One region of the Edwardsiella sp. EA181011 genome, then DNA from elsewhere that is predicted to be linked to it. Evidence: predicted binding sites of a transcription regulator. Region 1 holds the regulator's gene; each other region holds the start of a gene.

Region 1 (4,393 bases):
AAAGGTCAGCAGATTCATCAGCACCGCATTGACGGCCACGACGTCGGCCCCCAGCCGCGCGCCGATCACCGTCAGCGAGGCAAAGCACAGCTGCAGCAGCAGGGAGCGCAGCATGATATCGCGGTTCAGTGCCAACAGGCGGTGCAGGTTACCGCGCCAGGCGTGTCGGAAATGCGCCCGGCGCAGCCCGCGCAGACGCATCACATGCAGCAGCAGCGCCCCCCCCATCAGCAGCGTGACATAGTCGGCGATCACCGTAGCCCAGGCGGCGCCGGCCACCTTCCAGCCCAGTCCCACCACCAGCCACAGATCCAGCGCGATATTCACCGCGTTGCCGACGATCAGCAGCAGCACCGGCGCCCGAGCGTACTGCACCCCCAGCAGCCAGCCCAGAATCACCAGGTTGGTCAGGGTCGCCGGCGCGCTCAGCCAGCGGATATGCATAAACAGCTGCGCCTGCGTCTGTATCGCGGCCTCGGCGCCGACGATCTGCAGCATCAGCGCGCTCAGCGGCTGGCGCAGCAGGATGATGCCCACCCCGGCCAGCAGGGCCATGATCAGCGGCTGCACCAACGCCCGCGCCAGCGCCGGGCGATCGGCGGCGCCGAACGCCTGGGCACACAGCCCGGTGGTACTCATGCGCAAAAACAGCAGCAGCATAAACAAAAAGGTGGTGGCCATGCTGCCCACCGCCACGCCGCCCAGATAAACCGGCGAGTCCAAATGACCGATCACCGCCGTGTCGACCACGCCCAGCAAGGGAACGGAAACATTCGACAGAATCATCGGCAGCGCCAGGCGCCACAGCGCCTTGTCTTCCTGGAAAACGCCTCGCATCACATCGTTCCCTCGTTTGGTCGGATCGCGCCGGTGCGGCGCACGAAGGCCGCAAAAAAAAGACCCCGCGAGCCGAAGGATCGCGGGGTGGGGGCCGGGGTAACGCGCGGGCCTGGCGGCGCAGAGGCGCTACGCCCCGGAGCGGGATACAGCCTAGATCCAGTCACCGTTGCGGATCACGCCGACGGCCAGCCCCTCGATGGTGAAGTTCTGCTCGCGCAGATCGACCACGATAGGCTGGAAGTCGCTGTTTTCTGGCAGAAGCTGTACCATATTCCCTTGTTTTTTAAGTCGTTTAACGGTCACTTCATCTTCAATGCGCGCAACGACTACCTGACCGTTGCGGACATCCTGGGTCTTGTGCACCGCCAGCAGGTCGCCGTCCAGAATACCGATATCGCGCATCGACATGCCGTTGACCCGCAGCAGGAAGTCGGCGCTGGGCTTAAACAGCGATGGATCGACCTGGTAAAACCCTTCGATATGCTGCTGCGCCAGCAGCGGCTCACCGGCGGCCACCTGGCCAATCAGCGGCAGCCCCGTCTCATCTTCCATCAACAGGCGGATACCGCGCGACGCACCGGAGACAATCTCGATCACCCCCTTGCGCTGCAGCGCCTTCAGGTGCTCCTCGGCGGCGTTGGGTGAACGGAAACCGAGGCGCTGGGCAATCTCGGCACGCGTCGGCGGCATGCCGGTTTGTTCGATATGATCGCGAATCAGATCGTAGACCTGCTGCTGCCTGGCCGTAAGTGCTTTCATTCCGCCCCCTGTTCGTTTATACAGTTTTGCTGTGAGTATATACAGGTAGCGGATAATTTAAAACCGTGAAATACACAAAACACCGGCCGCGGCGTGCTTTCCGTCGCGGTCAGACGGTGCTCAGCTTTTCCCCTGCGCCCGGTAAATACGCTGCGGGCGCCCCACCTTGCCATAGACAATTTCGGCGACGATCTGCTGACGCGCCGCACAGAACTCCAGATAGCGCCGCGCCGTCGTACGGCTCAGCAGCAGGCTCTGCGCCACGCTTTCGGCGGTATGGCGTACCGTATCGTCCACAAACAGCCCCTGCACCTTCTCCAGCGTCAGGGCATCAATGCCGACCGGCAGATCCTCTTTGCTATCCCCGCGCGCATAGGCGTTATACATGCTGTCTATCTGACGCTGGCTGGCATTCTGATGTCCGCTGAGCATGCTATTGCGCTGCTGATAGCGATCCAGCGTCTGCCCCAGACGCTCGTAGGCGATGGGTTTGATCAGGTAGTCAAAGGCGCCGCTGCGAACCGCCTCTGAGACGGTGTCCATATCGCTGGCGGCGGTGGTCAGCACTACGCCGCCCGGATAGCGCTGCTGGGTCAGTTCATGCAGCAGATGTACTCCGACGCCGTCCGGCAAATAGTTATCCAACAGCACCAAATCCGGGTGAAAACTTTTAATCATCGCCCGGGCCTGAGCCAGATTGCCGGCCAACCACAGCTGACCACAGCAGGGATGATTGCGGATAAACTCCGCGTGCATCTCAGCCAGCGGCGTTTCATCCTCGACGATTAATATATTAATTTTATTCATGTTCACACTTCACCTTCGGGATAAAAACAGAAAATAGAGTGCCATAGGGCTGGTTGTCCTCCAGCGTAATGGTGCCTCCGCAACGCCCGACATAGCGGGCAATAAGGTACAGGCCAATGCCGTGCTCCCCAGGATCTTCCGCCTTGGTACTCACGCCCTGCTCAAAAATGTTATCTTTCAGCGCATCCGGGACACCGCAGCCCTGATCGGCCACTTCAATGATGACCTCGCTGCCCTCATCCGACAGATAGACCTCAACGCCGCCGCCCCCCTGCGGGTTCTTCAGGCTGGCGTCGAAGGCATTATCCAATAGATTGCCCAATACCGCCGCAAACTCCGTGCTGTCCAACCCCGCCGGCAGCGCATGCAGCTGGCTGCCGTCGACGATGGTCAGCGTCAGCCCCAGCTCGCGTGCCCGGTGCACTTTACCAAACAGCAGCCCGGCGACCACCTTGTCACTGAACGCATCGCGCAGGCGGTCGATCAGCTGCTGCTGCGCCTGCGATGCCCCGCGCACCATCTCCAGCGCCCGATCGTACTCCTTCATCTGTAGCAGCCCGCTGAGCGTCGACATCCAGTTGAGGTGTTCATGGCGTACGGTACGCAGGCTGTCAACATATTGGCGGATCTGGGTCAGCTGGGCGTTAAGCGCATTGATATCATCCTTGCTACGGAAGCTGATAATCGCGCCGAGCAGCGTATCGCCGTCGCCGGAGCGGATGGTCGCCCGGTTGGCTATAACGCTCAGCCCGTTAAAGGTGAGAATGGCATCACGCCGATCTTCATTGATGCGATCGGTGAAAAAGTCCGACGGTGAGACCACCTGGCTTATCGGCTGCCCCAGCCACTGACGACCCGGCGCGCTTAGCCCCAGCATTTTGCGGGCATTACGATTTATTGCCGTGATCTGTCCGTCAGGATCGACCGCAATCAGTCCCTCAAAAACGGCGCCGAACAGGGCCTCCATCTGACGCACCACCCGGGCTATCTGGCGCGGCTCCATCCCCATCATCTGTCGTCGGATATGTGCGGCAAATAGCCAGGAGAGCAGCATCATCAGCAGCAGCACGCACACGAAGACCCCGGCCATGGGCAGCAGGAAGTCCAGACGCCAGCTATCGATCTTGCTGACCAAATAGCCCAGGGATACGACCCCGATCACCTGCCCCTGATGATCGAAAATGGGCGTTTTCGCGCGCAGCGCCTGGCCCAGAGAGCCTTTTCCTGAGATAAAGTAGCTCTCTCCCTTCTCAATGGCGCCCGGCTTATTGAACTGCATCTTATGGCCGATTTTGGCCGGATTGGGGTGATACAGGCGAACAGAGTTCCGATCGCCGATGACCACATAGTCAAAGTCAGTCCCGGTTCCCAGACGATCGGCAATCAGCGCCAGGCGGTGGATGTCGCGATCCTTCACCCCATCCACGATACTGTCCATCGATGCGATGATCTTGGCCTGGTTCATCGCCATGTCGCGCACCTGCCTCATCATGTAGTCTTCAAAGCTGGCTGACAGGTACTTCCCCAGCGCGGCAAACAGGCAGCAGGAAACCAGCAGTAACAGTAAAAAAATACGCAGGGGGAACGCCATGCGGCGAAAGAAATTCACCGCACTGTTATTCGGCATTCTTACCATCGTTACCTCACCTTTTAATACGTTTCGATTACCTTTGAACGCTTCAAATGTAATCGTTTTGTTTCCTGACACTCTGGCCATAATGCTTTTCTACTTTTGCAGATTATCGCTATTAAACTAATTAAGCAAATAAAAACCAGTCTATAAAAATCTTTATTTTAAATTACGAAGATAAAAACTATTAAGGCGATTTAAAACTGCTTTCCGTTTGTGAATCAGGTCAAAAATCCCCACCCAATTCCTATTTAGGATTAATTTAACAACAGCCAAGGGGAATAAAAATAGGCAGCAAAGTTTTATTACCTTTGATTGAAAATGAAAAGTTATTGAGTTGATAAAAGATACATTTAT
Region 2 (4,393 bases), 1.4 Mb from region 1:
CGCTGGTGGTGACCGAGGGGGTCTTCAGCATGGACGGCGACAGCGCGCCGCTGAGCGCACTGCGGGCGCAGTGCGATCGCCACGGCGCCTGGCTGATGGTCGACGACGCCCACGGCATCGGGGTCTGCGGGCGTGAGGGGCGCGGCAGCTGCGATGCACAGGGGGTGCGCCCCGATCTGCTGCTCGTCACCTTTGGCAAGGCCTTTGGCATCGGCGGTGCGGCGCTGCTGTGCGACGAGGCGACGGCGGAATACCTACTGCAGTTTGCCCGCCATCTGATCTACAGCACCAGCATGCCGCCGGCGCAGGCCTGCGCGCTGCAGGCCGCGCTGCAGGTGGTGCGCGCCGCCGATGCGCCGCGGGCGCGGCTGGCGCAGCATGTGGCGCGGCTGCGCCGGGCGCTGGCGGGCGGCGAGCTGCGCCTGGCGGCGTCCGACAGCGCCATTCAGCCGCTGATCGTTGGGGATAATCAGGCGGCGCTGACGCTGGCGCAGCGCCTGCGCCAGCGCGGCCTGTGGGTCTGCGCCATGCGTCCGCCCACCGTGCCGCCGGGCAGCGCGCGCCTGCGCATTACTCTGAGCGCGGCGCATCAGCCGCAAGATCTCGACCGGCTACTGGAGGCGCTGCATGATGTTGCTCCGTGACGCCGTCAATAAGCCCGCCGTGGCCGATGCCTTTAGCCGCGCCGCACCCAGCTATGACGATGCGGCCGCGTTTCAGCGCCTGAGCGGCGAGCGGCTGCTGGCGCGCCTGCCCGTCGACGGCGGGCGGGATGCCTTGGACGTGGGCTGCGGCACCGGCTATTTCAGCCGTCGCCTGACGGCGCTGGCGTATCGGGTGACGGCGTTGGATCTGGCGCCGGGGATGCTGGCGCAGGCGCGGCGCCGGCAGAGTGCGCAGCACTACCTGCTGGCGGATATGGAGCGCCTGCCGCTGGCGGCGGCGTCGATGGATCTCTGCTTCTGCAACCTGGCTATCCAGTGGTGCGCCTCGCTGCCGCAGGCGCTGGCCGAGCTGATGCGGGTGACCCGCCCCGGCGGGCGGGTGCTGTTCGCCACCCTGGCCGATGGATCGCTGGGCGAGCTGGATCGCGCCTGGCGGCAGGTCGACGGGCGTCGGCACGTGAACCGCTTCCTCTCCGCCGCGCAGATCGCCGCCGCCTGTGCGCCCTATCGCTGCCGTCTGACGCCGAGCCTGGAGCGCTGTCATTTTCCCGATGTCCTGGCGCTGATGCGCTCTCTGAAGGGGATTGGCGCGACCCATCTTCACGACGGACGGCAGGCGGGGCTGAGCGGGCGACAGCGCCTGGCCCGTCTGGCGCAGGCCTATCCGCGCGACGCGCAGGGCGTGACGCTGAGTTATCAATTGGTCATCGGAGAGCTGAGCCGTGAATAGCGATGTACAGAGCTGGTTTGTGACCGGCACCGATACCGACGTGGGAAAAACCGTGGTCAGCGCCGCGCTGCTGCAGGCGGCGGCGCGCCGCGGGCTGCGCTGCGCGGGCTATAAACCGGTGGCTTCCGGCAGTACGCCGTGCGAGGGACGACTGTATAACGGCGATGCGCTGGCGCTGCAGGCAGCCTCCAGCCTGCCCCTGCGCTATGAGCAGGTGAATCCTTATGCCTTCGCCGAGCCGACCTCGCCGCACATTGTCAGCGCCGAGCAGGGGATCCCCATCGATCCGCGACGCCTCAGCGCCGGGCTGCACGACCTGCAGCGTCAGGCGCAGTGGGTGGTGGTGGAGGGGGCCGGCGGCTGGCTCACCCCCCTGAGCCTGGCGTATAGCTTCGATCGCTGGGTGGCCGCGGAGCGGCTGCCGGTGATCCTGGTGGTGGGGGTTAAGCTGGGCTGCATTAACCATGCCCTGCTGAGCGCGCGCGCCATCGCCGGCGCCGGTGTGAGGCTGGCGGGCTGGGTGGCTAATCAGGTACAGCCGCCGGGAGCGCGCCACGCGGAATACCTGACGGCGCTCCATGCGCTGCTGCCGGCACCCTGTCTGGGCGAGATCCCCTTTCGCCCCGGCGAGGAGAGCCGCGCCCGGGCGGCCTATCTGGATCTGGCCTGCCTCCTCCCGTGACGGCGTCGGCGGATTTATCCCATCCAATTATCATAATTACAGATTGTTTTTTAAATTAAGATTTGAAAAATAGTTTAATAATGTGGCCGCGACGGCGCGGGAAAAAAATTTTGCCCCAGCGGCGGTGCCGCTGCCGAGCGGGGTGCGGCAACTTATCCACTATTCCTGTGGATAACCTTGTGCATTAGGTTTAGAAAACTGGGGGGAAGCCAGAGCCAGCGCGGTTTTCCCTTAACCCGCTCGGATTATCGTCCTTATGTTAATTTATTTAATTATCAATGAATTAATTAAAATCAAGGCGTGTCTAGATTTTGCCGTGCCGCGGGGAGCCCCCCTTGACAAGCGCATCGTTGACAGGATGACCCGGCGGGGGATGAAATGGGGATAAATGTCACTCTGCAGTGAAAATTGTGAAATGGATGTGAACGTGGCGGGCGTCGCCCGTGTGCGGGTATTTTAAGCTGGGTAAATATCCAGTAATATAGCCGGTTCACACAATAATCCGGCGCCGCGCGGTGCGGTTTTCTTCTGCCGGCGCATCGCCGCCGCGTAATGGGGTAGTGAGTCATGAGCAAAGCCTTCAAACTGCATTCCGCCTTTCAGCCCTCCGGCGATCAGCCAGAGGCTATCCGCCGTCTGGAGGAGGGGCTCGGGGATGGGCTGGCGCATCAGACCCTGCTGGGGGTGACCGGCTCGGGCAAGACGTTTACCATCGCCAACGTGATCGCCGATCTCAACCGGCCGACCATGGTGATGGCGCCCAACAAGACGCTGGCCGCCCAGCTGTACGGCGAGATGAAGCAGTTCTTCCCGGAGAATGCGGTGGAGTACTTTGTCTCCTACTACGACTACTACCAGCCGGAAGCCTATGTGCCCAGCTCGGATACCTTTATCGAAAAGGACGCGTCGGTCAACGAGCACATTGAACAGATGCGGCTGTCGGCCACTAAGGCGCTGCTGGAGCGGCGCGACGTGGTGGTGGTCGCCTCGGTTTCCGCGATTTACGGCCTGGGCGATCCCGATCTGTACCTGAAAATGATGCTGCACCTGACTCAGGGGATGCTGATCGATCAGCGCAGCATTCTGCGCCGCCTCTCCGAGCTGCAGTATGCCCGTAACGATCAGGCGTTTGCGCGCGGGAGCTTTCGGGTGCGCGGCGAGGTGATCGACATCTTCCCGGCGGAGGCCGACGACGAGGCGCTGCGGGTGGAGCTGTTTGATGACGAGGTGGAACGCCTGTCGCTGTTCGATCCCCTCACCGGACAGCTGCTGCGCACGGTGCCGCGCTTTACCGTCTACCCGAAGACCCACTATGTGACTCCGCGCGAACGCATCCTGCAGGCGATGGAGGAGATCCGCGCCGAGCTGGCGACGCGCCGCCAGTCGCTGCTGGCCAATAACAAGCTGCTGGAAGAGCAGCGTCTGGCCCAGCGTACCCAGTTCGATCTGGAGATGATGAACGAGCTGGGCTACTGCTCGGGAATCGAGAACTACTCCCGCTACCTCTCCGGGCGTGGGCCCGGAGAGCCGCCGCCGACCCTGTTTGACTACCTGCCGGCGGACGGCCTGCTGGTGATCGATGAGTCCCATGTCACCATCCCGCAGATCGGCGGGATGTACCGCGGCGACCGGGCGCGTAAAGAGACGCTGGTGGAGTATGGCTTCCGCCTGCCGTCGGCGCTGGATAACCGTCCGCTGCGCTTTGAGGAGTTCAAGGCGCTGGCGCCGCAGACCATCTATGTGTCGGCGACCCCGGGCAGCTACGAGCTGGAGAAGTCGGGCGGCGAGGTGATCGACCAGGTGGTGCGCCCGACGGGGCTGCTCGATCCGCTGATCGAGGTGCGCCCGGTGGCGACCCAGGTGGACGACCTGCTGTCGGAGATCAATCTGCGCGCCGCCATCGGCGAGCGGGTACTGGTGACCACCCTGACCAAGCGCATGGCCGAAGATTTGACCGAGTATCTGGAGGAGCACGGCGTGCGGGTGCGCTACCTGCACTCCGATATCGACACCGTCGAGCGGATGGAGATCATCCGCGATCTGCGCCTGGGCGAGTTTGACGCGCTGGTAGGGATCAACCTGCTGCGCGAGGGGCTGGATATGCCGGAGGTGTCGCTGGTGGCGATTTTGGACGCGGACAAGGAGGGCTTCCTGCGCTCGGAGCGCTCGCTGATTCAGACCATTGGCCGGGCGGCGCGTAACCTGAACGGCAAGGCGATCCTCTATGCCGACAAAATCACCCCGTCGATGGCGCGGGCGATCGGGGAGACGGAGCGTCGCCGCGAGCGCCAGCAGGCCTTTAACCTGGCGCACGGC
Region 3 (4,393 bases), 1.8 Mb from region 1:
CGATCGCATTGTATCGGTGGGGATGTTCGAGCACGTCGGCCCTAAAAACTATCGCACCTACTTTGAGGTGGCCGCGCGTAATCTGAAGGCGGATGGCCTGTTCCTGCTGCATACCATCGGCTCTAACCAGACTGACCTGAACGTGGATGCCTGGATCAATAAGTATATCTTCCCTAACGGCTGTCTGCCGTCGGTGGCGCATATCGCCAACCACAGCGAAGGGCTGTTTGTCATGGAGGACTGGCACAGTTTTGGGCCGGACTACGATCGCACCCTGATGGCGTGGCTCCAGCGTTTCCAGACGTGCTGGCCCGAGATCAGCGATAGCTACAGCGAGCGTTTTTACCGCATGTTCTGCTATTACCTTACGGCCTGTGCCGGGGCATTCCGCGCCCGCAACATTCAGCTGTGGCAGGTCCTGTTAAGCCCGCAGGGAATTGAGGGGGGATGCGCGTACCGCGTTAATCTCAGCACCTGCGCGGGGGCGCAGAACAGAAAACAGGCGGCGCCGGATTAATGCCAGCGTCGCCTGCTGATTATGTCTGACAATATACGCGGGGCGAGGGGAAGGTGAGGCAAGGGGAGATGTTTTTATGCGCCGAGTAACGTTGATAAATGTGATTGCCATTTCGTAAATTGCGTTAAAAAACCATATTCTGCTGTTTGAAAGATTTGCGTGTATATCATAATGCAATGAAATTTATAATATTTTATATTTAATTTCATTTTATCAACATCCTGTAATAATAATCCGCAGTGCGGCCTTTTTTGCGCCATGATTAAAAATAACGGCTAATCATTTGCACCTTGAAGTGAAGTATGTCATTAATAATGGCGCCTTAAAACGGGGCGTTGTCTGCGCTGAGGAAATATCTGGATTGATGATTTCTTTAGCATGGCGACGACCTGATTAATAGAGTCAAGTATGCCTTAGGGCAGTTTTTCAAAGTGAAGGAAAGCGTAATGAGCAAGAAAACCGGTCAGGTCAAATGGTTCAACGAAAGCAAGGGATTTGGTTTCATCACGCCAGCTGATGGCTCCAAAGATGTCTTCGTCCATTTTTCTGCCATCCAGAGCGAGGGGTTCAAGACCCTGGCAGAAGGTCAGCAGGTTGAGTTCTCTATCCAGGACTCCCAGCGTGGCCCGGCCGCAGCCGACGTGGTTGCGCTGTAAGTAAACCGCTTCACCACGGTTGATAAAACCCGCCATCGGCGGGTTTTTCTGTTTTTGGCTGCGAAATCAACCGAACGGCAGCCATTGCTGCGCTGGAGGCTTGCAGATAGCCCCTCGGATCATTTACTGTATATAAAAACAGTATCAAGGTGAGAGTGGGTAAGATGGCCGTAAATATTCAATATGTTGTGGTGCGCGATGGGGTGGAAAAAATGACCTTTACCAGTAAGAAAGAGGCGGATGCCTATGACAGGATGCTGGATTTGGCGGATAGCCTGAGCGAGTGGCTGGCGCAGGCGCCGCTGACGCTGGAGGAGGGGCAGCGTGAAGCACTGAGCTTTTACCTGGCTGAACAGAAAGAGAGCCTGGGACGCCTGCTGCGCGGGGCTAGCGTGGCATCGCTGGTGGATGCGTCATCGTCGGCGCCGGCTAGCGCAGCGGCCGACGGGGAGGCACGCGCGGCCGAAAGGGCGCAGGCTGCCTAGCGTACCGTCGTCGTCGGCGAGCCCTCGACGGGAGCGCATGCCGATGCTGGCAGTGTTGGCAGCGGGGGGCGCGCAGGATATCATGCCGCTCTTTCCCGTTGATCGCCGCAGAGGAGCGACAGATGACACCCGATATCACTTTTTATCGCCGCTTTCAGGCGGATATTCTCGCTGGCCGTAAGACGATTACCATCCGTGATGACAGCGAGTCACATTTTCAGCCGGGACAGCGGCTTACGGTAGGGCGCTACGAGGATGGGATCCCCTTTTGTGAGATTGAGGTGATTGACGTGACGCCGGTGACGCTGGCGCAGCTGAACGCGCAGCATGCCGCTCAGGAGAATATGACGCTGGATGCGCTGCGTGGCGTGATCGGAGAGATCTATCCGCAAGTCGATCGGCTTTATGTCATCGCCTTTTCACTGGTGCGCGCGCTGGCGGGCTGAGGCCCGGGTGCAGACGCTTTTCCGCAGGCAGCGCTGCCGCCGTCGGCGATACGCGCTCTGATGACGCGCCGCCGCCGTTATTTCCACGGCGACTCGCCTTGGTGCCCTGGTTTATTCTTCGGCGACCGCTCTTTGTGGTTATATGCGCAATATATTACCCGTGGGGCCATCAATGGATGATTCTACGCACGGGGCCGCGTTATCGCCGATGCTATTGGCGGTAGGTATGGGGGGACGCGGCGTCCATTAATTTAGCCGCGGCTGTTGGGTTATTTTAATTCATGGCTAATTATTGCGTGCATTATATTAATGATGCGAATCATAATGCGCCTATGCTCTGCTCCCGCACGCCGTATCGATAGCGCAAAGGCGTGCGCTCTGCCGTGGCGCATCCCGCGGCGAGAGATCCCGTATGGCGTGCGCGGAGCATCGCCGGCGGGTGCGGCGGTTCCTGTCAAGCGCCGGCGTGGCTATCAATGTGCTTTTTGTATAATTCATTTATATTTAATAGGTTATTTTAATATACGGCGGGGCCGCCCGTCGCTGTCAGACGTTTGCGGCTGGTGAACGACGCCGCCGGCGCCAGTCGTCATCGCGCGATATTCCCCCGGCGCCCTGTACGCTTGACCCGTGCGGGGCAGGGCTATCCGGCGTGGGATAAGCGCATCATCGATACATTTATTAAATATTTTGCATGGTTACCATAGCGTTCGGTCATGATGCTGAAAGGGGGCGGGATATCCTCCGGCGCTGGCGTGTTAGCTGCGCCGTTCTCGATATCCTCGAGCCTCACTTCACCGGGGGAATTTATTGCATGCGCCGCGCGGCATCATCTTCCGCGCCGATGGACACGCCTATGGGATGAATAATTAAATGGATCATATATATCTTATTTTAAGTTGCCATTTTATCCTGTGATGAAAAGGAGACGCCTGCGGCGGAGAGGTCAAGGTATCGCCGGGCGCTGAGGCGGGTTGATGGGAGGAGAGAGCGCGACTCCCGTTGGCCCACGTCGCTCCGGCGCGTGAGTGCACCACCCGATCGTTTGGCTATCCGCCGGGCGCTATGCGCGAGGATGCCCCGTAGCCCTGCGGCGTTACCTGGCGCAGCGAGGGACGAGCCGATGGAGGGCTATCCGGCATACAAGATGCGCGCTAAACGCGGCGGATTGCGCGCGCCAAAGCCGGATGAGACGGCGTACGTATCTCTGACCCCGGGCGCGAGATTGTTAAGCTCAAAGCATCGTTTCCTTCACGAATGTGATCTGATAGACATATTAATATATTTAGCTATAAAAATAGGTTCTAATTCTGTTTTTTTTGATATATGAAGGTTTTTTGTTCTGATTTGCTGCAAATTATCGGATTATATCGTCATTCTCATCATATTACCCTCTAAGCGCATGGTTAATTATATCTATTCATTTACCCACTATCAGCTAGAATAGTGGCTGAATCCGCTGGATTAGATAAACTTTGCTAATATGCCAAGGATGATTGATGCAATGTTCCAGAATAATAAATATTCACTTTAGTAAATACTGACGTAGCAGATACTTTAGCAGCGATTAATTTTTGTTGTAATAATGGCAAGCTGTCAACTTTGACACTACACGCAGTCAATACCAGTGCCTCCTCATATGAGAAGGCAAATAGAATTAGATAGCATAATGAATAGTGAACATTACCATCTCTTAAGTGATGTCAGATCGGTAGCGCCGTCTCATAAGCAGGCTGAGGCGCTGCGGGTCAGGCTGCAATATGCACTCGCTAGCGACGAGTTTTATCTGGAGTACCAGCCGCAGTGGAATGTTCATGGGCACATCCAGGGCGCGGAGCTATTGATTCGCTGGCAGCATCCTCGCTATGGCGTACTGTTGCCCGAGCGGTTTATGGATGCGCTGATGAGCTGTCAACTGGGGCCCGCGCTATTTGGCTGGTTAGCCGAGCGCGCGCTGCCGCTGCTGCAGCGCCTGCGTAGCGAGATCACGCCGGACTTCAGCCTGTCCTTGGCCCTACCGCTGAGCCTTGCCGCCAATGAGGCCGTGCTGGCCCCCTTTACCCACCTGCTGTCCCAGTATGGTTTGACGCCAGCGGCGATTGCGCTGATCTGGCAGGGGAGCGACGATCTGCTGTCGAATCCCGCCTGCCTGGCGGGCATGCACGCCCTACGTGAGCAGGGATATGGGGCCGCGCTGGCGGAGTACGGCGAGGGATATCGGCAGCTGGCGGCCCTGAGCCAGCTGCCGCTGGATCGGATGCATATTCCCCCGGGGGTGATCGGCCTGCT
Region 4 (4,393 bases), 650 kb from region 1:
CTATCTGCGGCAGCGTGGTGTCTTCAATGAAGACGTTGCGCGCCTCTTCACGCAGACGCGTCCCGCCGCAGGTGGCGCAGGGACGGTTGCTGATGAATTTGGCCAGCTCCTCGCGCACCGCGCTGGACTCAGTCTCTTTGTAGCGACGCTCCATGTTGTGCAGCACCCCCTCGAAGGGGTGACGGCGTACGGTGGTATCGCCGCGATCGTTAATGTACTTGAATTCGATCTCGTCTTTGCCGGAGCCGTACAGCACCACGTGGCGTACCGTTTCATCCAGGGAGTCGAAGGGCGCCTCAATATCAAAATGATAATGGTCGGCCAGCGAGCGCAGCATCTGGAAATAGTAGAAGTTGCGGCGATCCCAGCCGCGAATGGCGCCGCCCGCCAGCGACAGTTCGCCGTTTTGTACCACCCGCTCCGGATCGAAATATTGCTGTACCCCGAGGCCGTCGCAGGTGGGGCAGGCGCCCGCCGGGTTATTGAAGGAGAACAGCCGTGGCTCCAGCTCCCGCATGCTGTAACCGCACAGCGGGCAGGCGAAGTTGGCGGAAAATAGCATCTCTTCCGCCTGGGGATCGTCCATATCGGCGACCACCGCGCTGCCGCCGGAGAGTTCCAGGGTGGTTTCAAACGATTCCGCCAGGCGCTGGGCCATGTCGGCCTTCACTCGGAAGCGATCGACGACCACGTCGATGCTGTGTTTTTTCTGCAGCTCCAGCTTCGGCGGATCGGAGAGATCGCACACCTCGCCGTCGATTCGGGCGCGGATGTAGCCCTGCGCCGCCAGGTTTTCCAGCGTCTTGCTGTGCTCCCCCTTGCGATCCTTGATGATCGGGGCCAGCAGCATCAGACGTTTCCCCTCCGGCTGGGCCAGAACGTTGTCCACCATCTGGCTGACGGTCTGCGCCGCCAGCGGCATGCCGTGCTGCGGACAGCGCGGCTCACCGACGCGGGCGAACAGCAGGCGCAGGTAGTCATGAATTTCAGTGATGGTTCCCACGGTGGATCTCGGGTTGTGGGAGGTGGATTTCTGCTCGATGGAGATGGCCGGAGAGAGCCCCTCGATATGGTCGACGTCCGGCTTTTCCATCAGCGACAGGAACTGGCGGGCGTAGGCAGAAAGGGATTCGACGTAGCGCCGCTGCCCTTCGGCATACAGGGTATCGAACGCCAGAGAGGATTTGCCGGATCCGGACAGACCGGTGATGACCACCAGTTTGTCGCGGGGGATAATCAGATTGATATTCTTGAGATTATGGGTGCGAGCACCGCGTATTTCTATTTTATCCATTACCTACTTCCCGGATTAACAGTTACCGATCTCACCGTGCACACGCTGGATCATTGATTATGACATATCCGAAACTGAATGGATATCCAGTATTCAATAACCGAAGTGGTGCGCCTTAAACCGGATCTCGAACGCCTGCACAAAACGATGATGAGTGCTCAAGCGTCGCTGGCGTGTTAGAATTTACGGTTTAGACTGAATAAATTTACTTCATCAGGAGAGTCGACATGGCCAGCAGAGGCGTAAATAAAGTGATTCTTATCGGGAATCTGGGTCAGGACCCGGAGGTCCGCTATATGCCGAACGGCGGCGCCGTTGCCAATTTGACGCTGGCAACTTCTGACAGCTGGCGTGACAAGCAGACCGGTGAGCAGAAAGAGCGCACCGAATGGCACCGTGTTGCGCTGTACGGCAAGCTGGCGGAGATCGCTGGTGAGTACCTGCGCAAAGGCTCTCAGGTGTACATCGAAGGTCAGCTGCGTACCCGTAAGTGGCAGGATCAGAGCGGCCAGGATCGCTACACCACGGAAGTCGTGGTCGATATCAGCGGCTCCATGCAGATGCTGGGCGGTCGCCAGGGCGGCGGTGCGCCGATGGGCAACCAGGGGCAGCAGGGCGGCTGGGGTCAGCCGCAGCAGCCGCAGGGCGCCGCGTTCAGCGGCGGCCAGGCGGCACCGCGTCAGCAGTCACAGCAGGGCGGCTATTCCGCGCCGGCCCAGCCGGCTCAGCCGGCAGCGCCGCAGAGCAGCGAACCGCCGATGGACTTTGACGACGATATCCCGTTCTGATAGCGCGCGGGTATTCCCCTTTAAAGCCCCGCAGCGCGGGGCTTTTTACTATTTTTCCGCCAGAGAGCGGACACCACCCGGCATAACCGTTCCATAAGAGACGGGCGACATGGGATGAGGGAGAACATATGGTATTACGACGGCTTTCCTGGATGGTCGGCAGCGGCGCCTGGCTGATGCCCTGGGTACTGCTGCTGTGGCAGTGGCTGGAGACCGGGCAGCATCAGGCGGCGATCTCGCCGCAGGCCTACAACGGCTGGAAGATGACGGTGCTGCTGGCCGATGCCGCCTTCGCCGGCGCGCTCTCGCTGCTGGCGCTGCTGGTCGGCGCGGTCGCGCTGGCGCGAACCCCGCAGGAGACGCTGCGTCCGCTGCAGCGAATGGTGGAGTTGCTGGTGCTGGCGCTGCCGCTGTTGTTTTGCCTGTTTGTCGCCGGTCTGTTCTGGGTGCACGGCTAAGCAGCGGGCGGCCCGGGTAAACGGGCCGCGCGGCGCATCAACCGGCCGTTAGCTCATACTTCTTTATCTTGCGGTAGAGGGTGGCAATACCGATACCCAGCTCCTCCGCTGCCTGCTTCTTATTGCTGTAGCGCGCTAGCGCCTCGCGGATCATCTGCTTTTCCATCTCCTCCAGCGCCGTGCTGCCGTGGTCGTCGCCGCAGGCTACGCTACTCTGATAGGCGCTGTTATCCTCCCGATAGTTCAGGGTAACCTGCCCATTGATCAGGTTGGGCGGCAGCAGCGCGGTGTCGATCACCTCGCCGCTGGGCACGACGTTGATCAGGTACTCCATCAGGTTACTCAGCTCGCGCACGTTGCCCGGCCAGCGGTAGCGCTTGAGCAGCATCATGACCTCCGGCGAAATGCCGGGATAGACCAGGCCGATGCGCTTGGTGTGCAGGTTAAGGAAGTAGTGGATCAGCAGCTCAATGTCGCCCTGCCGCTCGCGCAGCGGCGGCAGGGCCATCGGGATCACATTCAGGCGATAGTAGAGGTCTTCGCGGAACTTACCGTCGGCGATGTACTGCTCTAGGTTCTGGTTGGTGGCGGAGATAATGCGGATATCGACGGCGATGGGGCTGCTGGAGCCGATGGGCTGCACCTCGCGCGACTCGATGGCGCGTAGCAGTTTGGCCTGCAGGGTCAGCGGCATGTCGCCGATTTCGTCCAGAAACAGCGTTCCGTGGTTGGCGGCCTGGATCAGCCCCATTTTACCGTTGGCGGAGGCGCCGGTGAAGGCGCCCTTCACGTAGCCGAACAGTTCGCTCTCCAGCAGCTGATCCGGAATGGCGGCGCAGTTGATGGCGATAAACGGCTTGTTATTGCGATCGCTGAGCTGGTGGATGGCGCGAGCCACCACCTCTTTACCGGTACCGCTCTCGCCCACGATCAGCACGCTCGACGGGCTGGACGCGATGCGGCTGATCAGCCGCTTCAGGTTGCGCATCGGGCGGCACTCTCCGACCAAATGCTCGATGCGCGGATCGTCGGGGTTCAGTTCGACGTTCATCGGTGAATGGGACTGATGGAACGTCATCAAAAAGAGCTGGTGGTCCTGAATGTCATGCAGCTGGCCGATAATCAGCTCTTGGTGCTGATCGAAAGCGACAATATGCTGTAGATGACCGCTGAGGTAGTTCTGCTGATAGGTCAGGGGGCGAATATTAAATGTCTTACCAATAACTTGCTCATTAATGGCGTTCAGCTGTTTTAATGCCGTGGCATTGGCAAACTGCGCCTGGTTATTTTCATCCAATACCAATACGCCTTGATCCATATTCTCGATCAGACTGAGTAATATTTTGCTGACGCCATCGTTCCCTCCCTGGCTTTCCAAGAGTTTAGAAACAAATATGTTGGATATATGCCGGACATAATCGGAAAACTCATGTAAATTATCCTTTATTCGCTCCTGCTGCTCCTGGGTAAAGGCCACCAGGCTGATAACGCCGATGCAGTTCCCCTGGAACAGGATCGGCGTTCCGAGAAAAGCCTTTTCCTTACAGTTGTCCTTACTGTTGCATCCCTCGCAGACCGGATCGAAGCGGGAGCGGATCACCACTTTTTCCTGCTTGGTATCTAGCACATAGCGCAGCAGGCGCGAGTTGCTGTTGAGCTTGCGGCCAAAGAATTTACCGTAGGGGCCGGTGCCGGCGACGCGCGTCATGGTGGCATCGACGATCTCGACCTCCAGCTGCAGTACGCTGGAAAGCATTTTGGTAAAGCGCAGGATAGTAGGCTGGATCTGCATTAAAACGGATTGAGTGTTTGCGGGTGTCATAATTGAACCTTTCTTTAGCACTTAACCAGTT

The links. The regulator LexA, encoded in region 1, represses DNA repair genes until DNA is damaged. The targets are predictions, from matches to a motif close to TNCTGTATGTACATACAGNA.
Region 2: uvrB (excinuclease ABC subunit UvrB) is a predicted target of LexA. The motif match lies at 2,537-2,556, and genes of this name have one in related genera.
Region 3: QY76_RS11085 (YebG family protein) is a predicted target of LexA. The motif match lies at 1,298-1,317, and genes of this name have one in related genera.
Region 4: uvrA (excinuclease ABC subunit UvrA) is a predicted target of LexA. The motif match lies at 1,367-1,386, and genes of this name have one in related genera.

Annotation. Positions count from the first base shown of each region.
Region 1 is NZ_CP011364.1:357,999-362,391, forward strand. It holds gene dinF (MATE family efflux transporter DinF) at 1-837, opposite strand, end outside; gene lexA (transcriptional repressor LexA) at 991-1,599, opposite strand; gene dpiA (two-component response regulator DpiA) at 1,720-2,406, opposite strand; gene dpiB (sensor histidine kinase DpiB) at 2,399-4,042, opposite strand.
Region 2 is NZ_CP011364.1:1,755,745-1,760,137, forward strand. It holds gene bioF (8-amino-7-oxononanoate synthase) at 1-644, shown strand, start outside; gene bioC (malonyl-ACP O-methyltransferase BioC) at 628-1,395, shown strand; gene bioD (dethiobiotin synthase) at 1,388-2,077, shown strand; gene uvrB (excinuclease ABC subunit UvrB) at 2,645-4,393, shown strand, end outside.
Region 3 is NZ_CP011364.1:2,517,943-2,522,335, forward strand. It holds partial or broken gene cfa (cyclopropane fatty acyl phospholipid synthase) at 1-465, shown strand, start outside; gene cspC (cold shock-like protein CspC) at 964-1,173, shown strand; gene QY76_RS11085 (YebG family protein) at 1,338-1,658, shown strand; gene yqfB (N(4)-acetylcytidine aminohydrolase) at 1,781-2,104, shown strand; gene QY76_RS11095 (EAL domain-containing protein) at 3,774-4,393, shown strand, end outside.
Region 4 is NZ_CP011364.1:1,006,125-1,010,517, forward strand. It holds gene uvrA (excinuclease ABC subunit UvrA) at 1-1,294, opposite strand, end outside; gene QY76_RS04605 (single-stranded DNA-binding protein) at 1,522-2,082, shown strand; gene QY76_RS04610 (hypothetical protein) at 2,211-2,540, shown strand; gene QY76_RS04615 (sigma-54-dependent Fis family transcriptional regulator) at 2,578-4,362, opposite strand.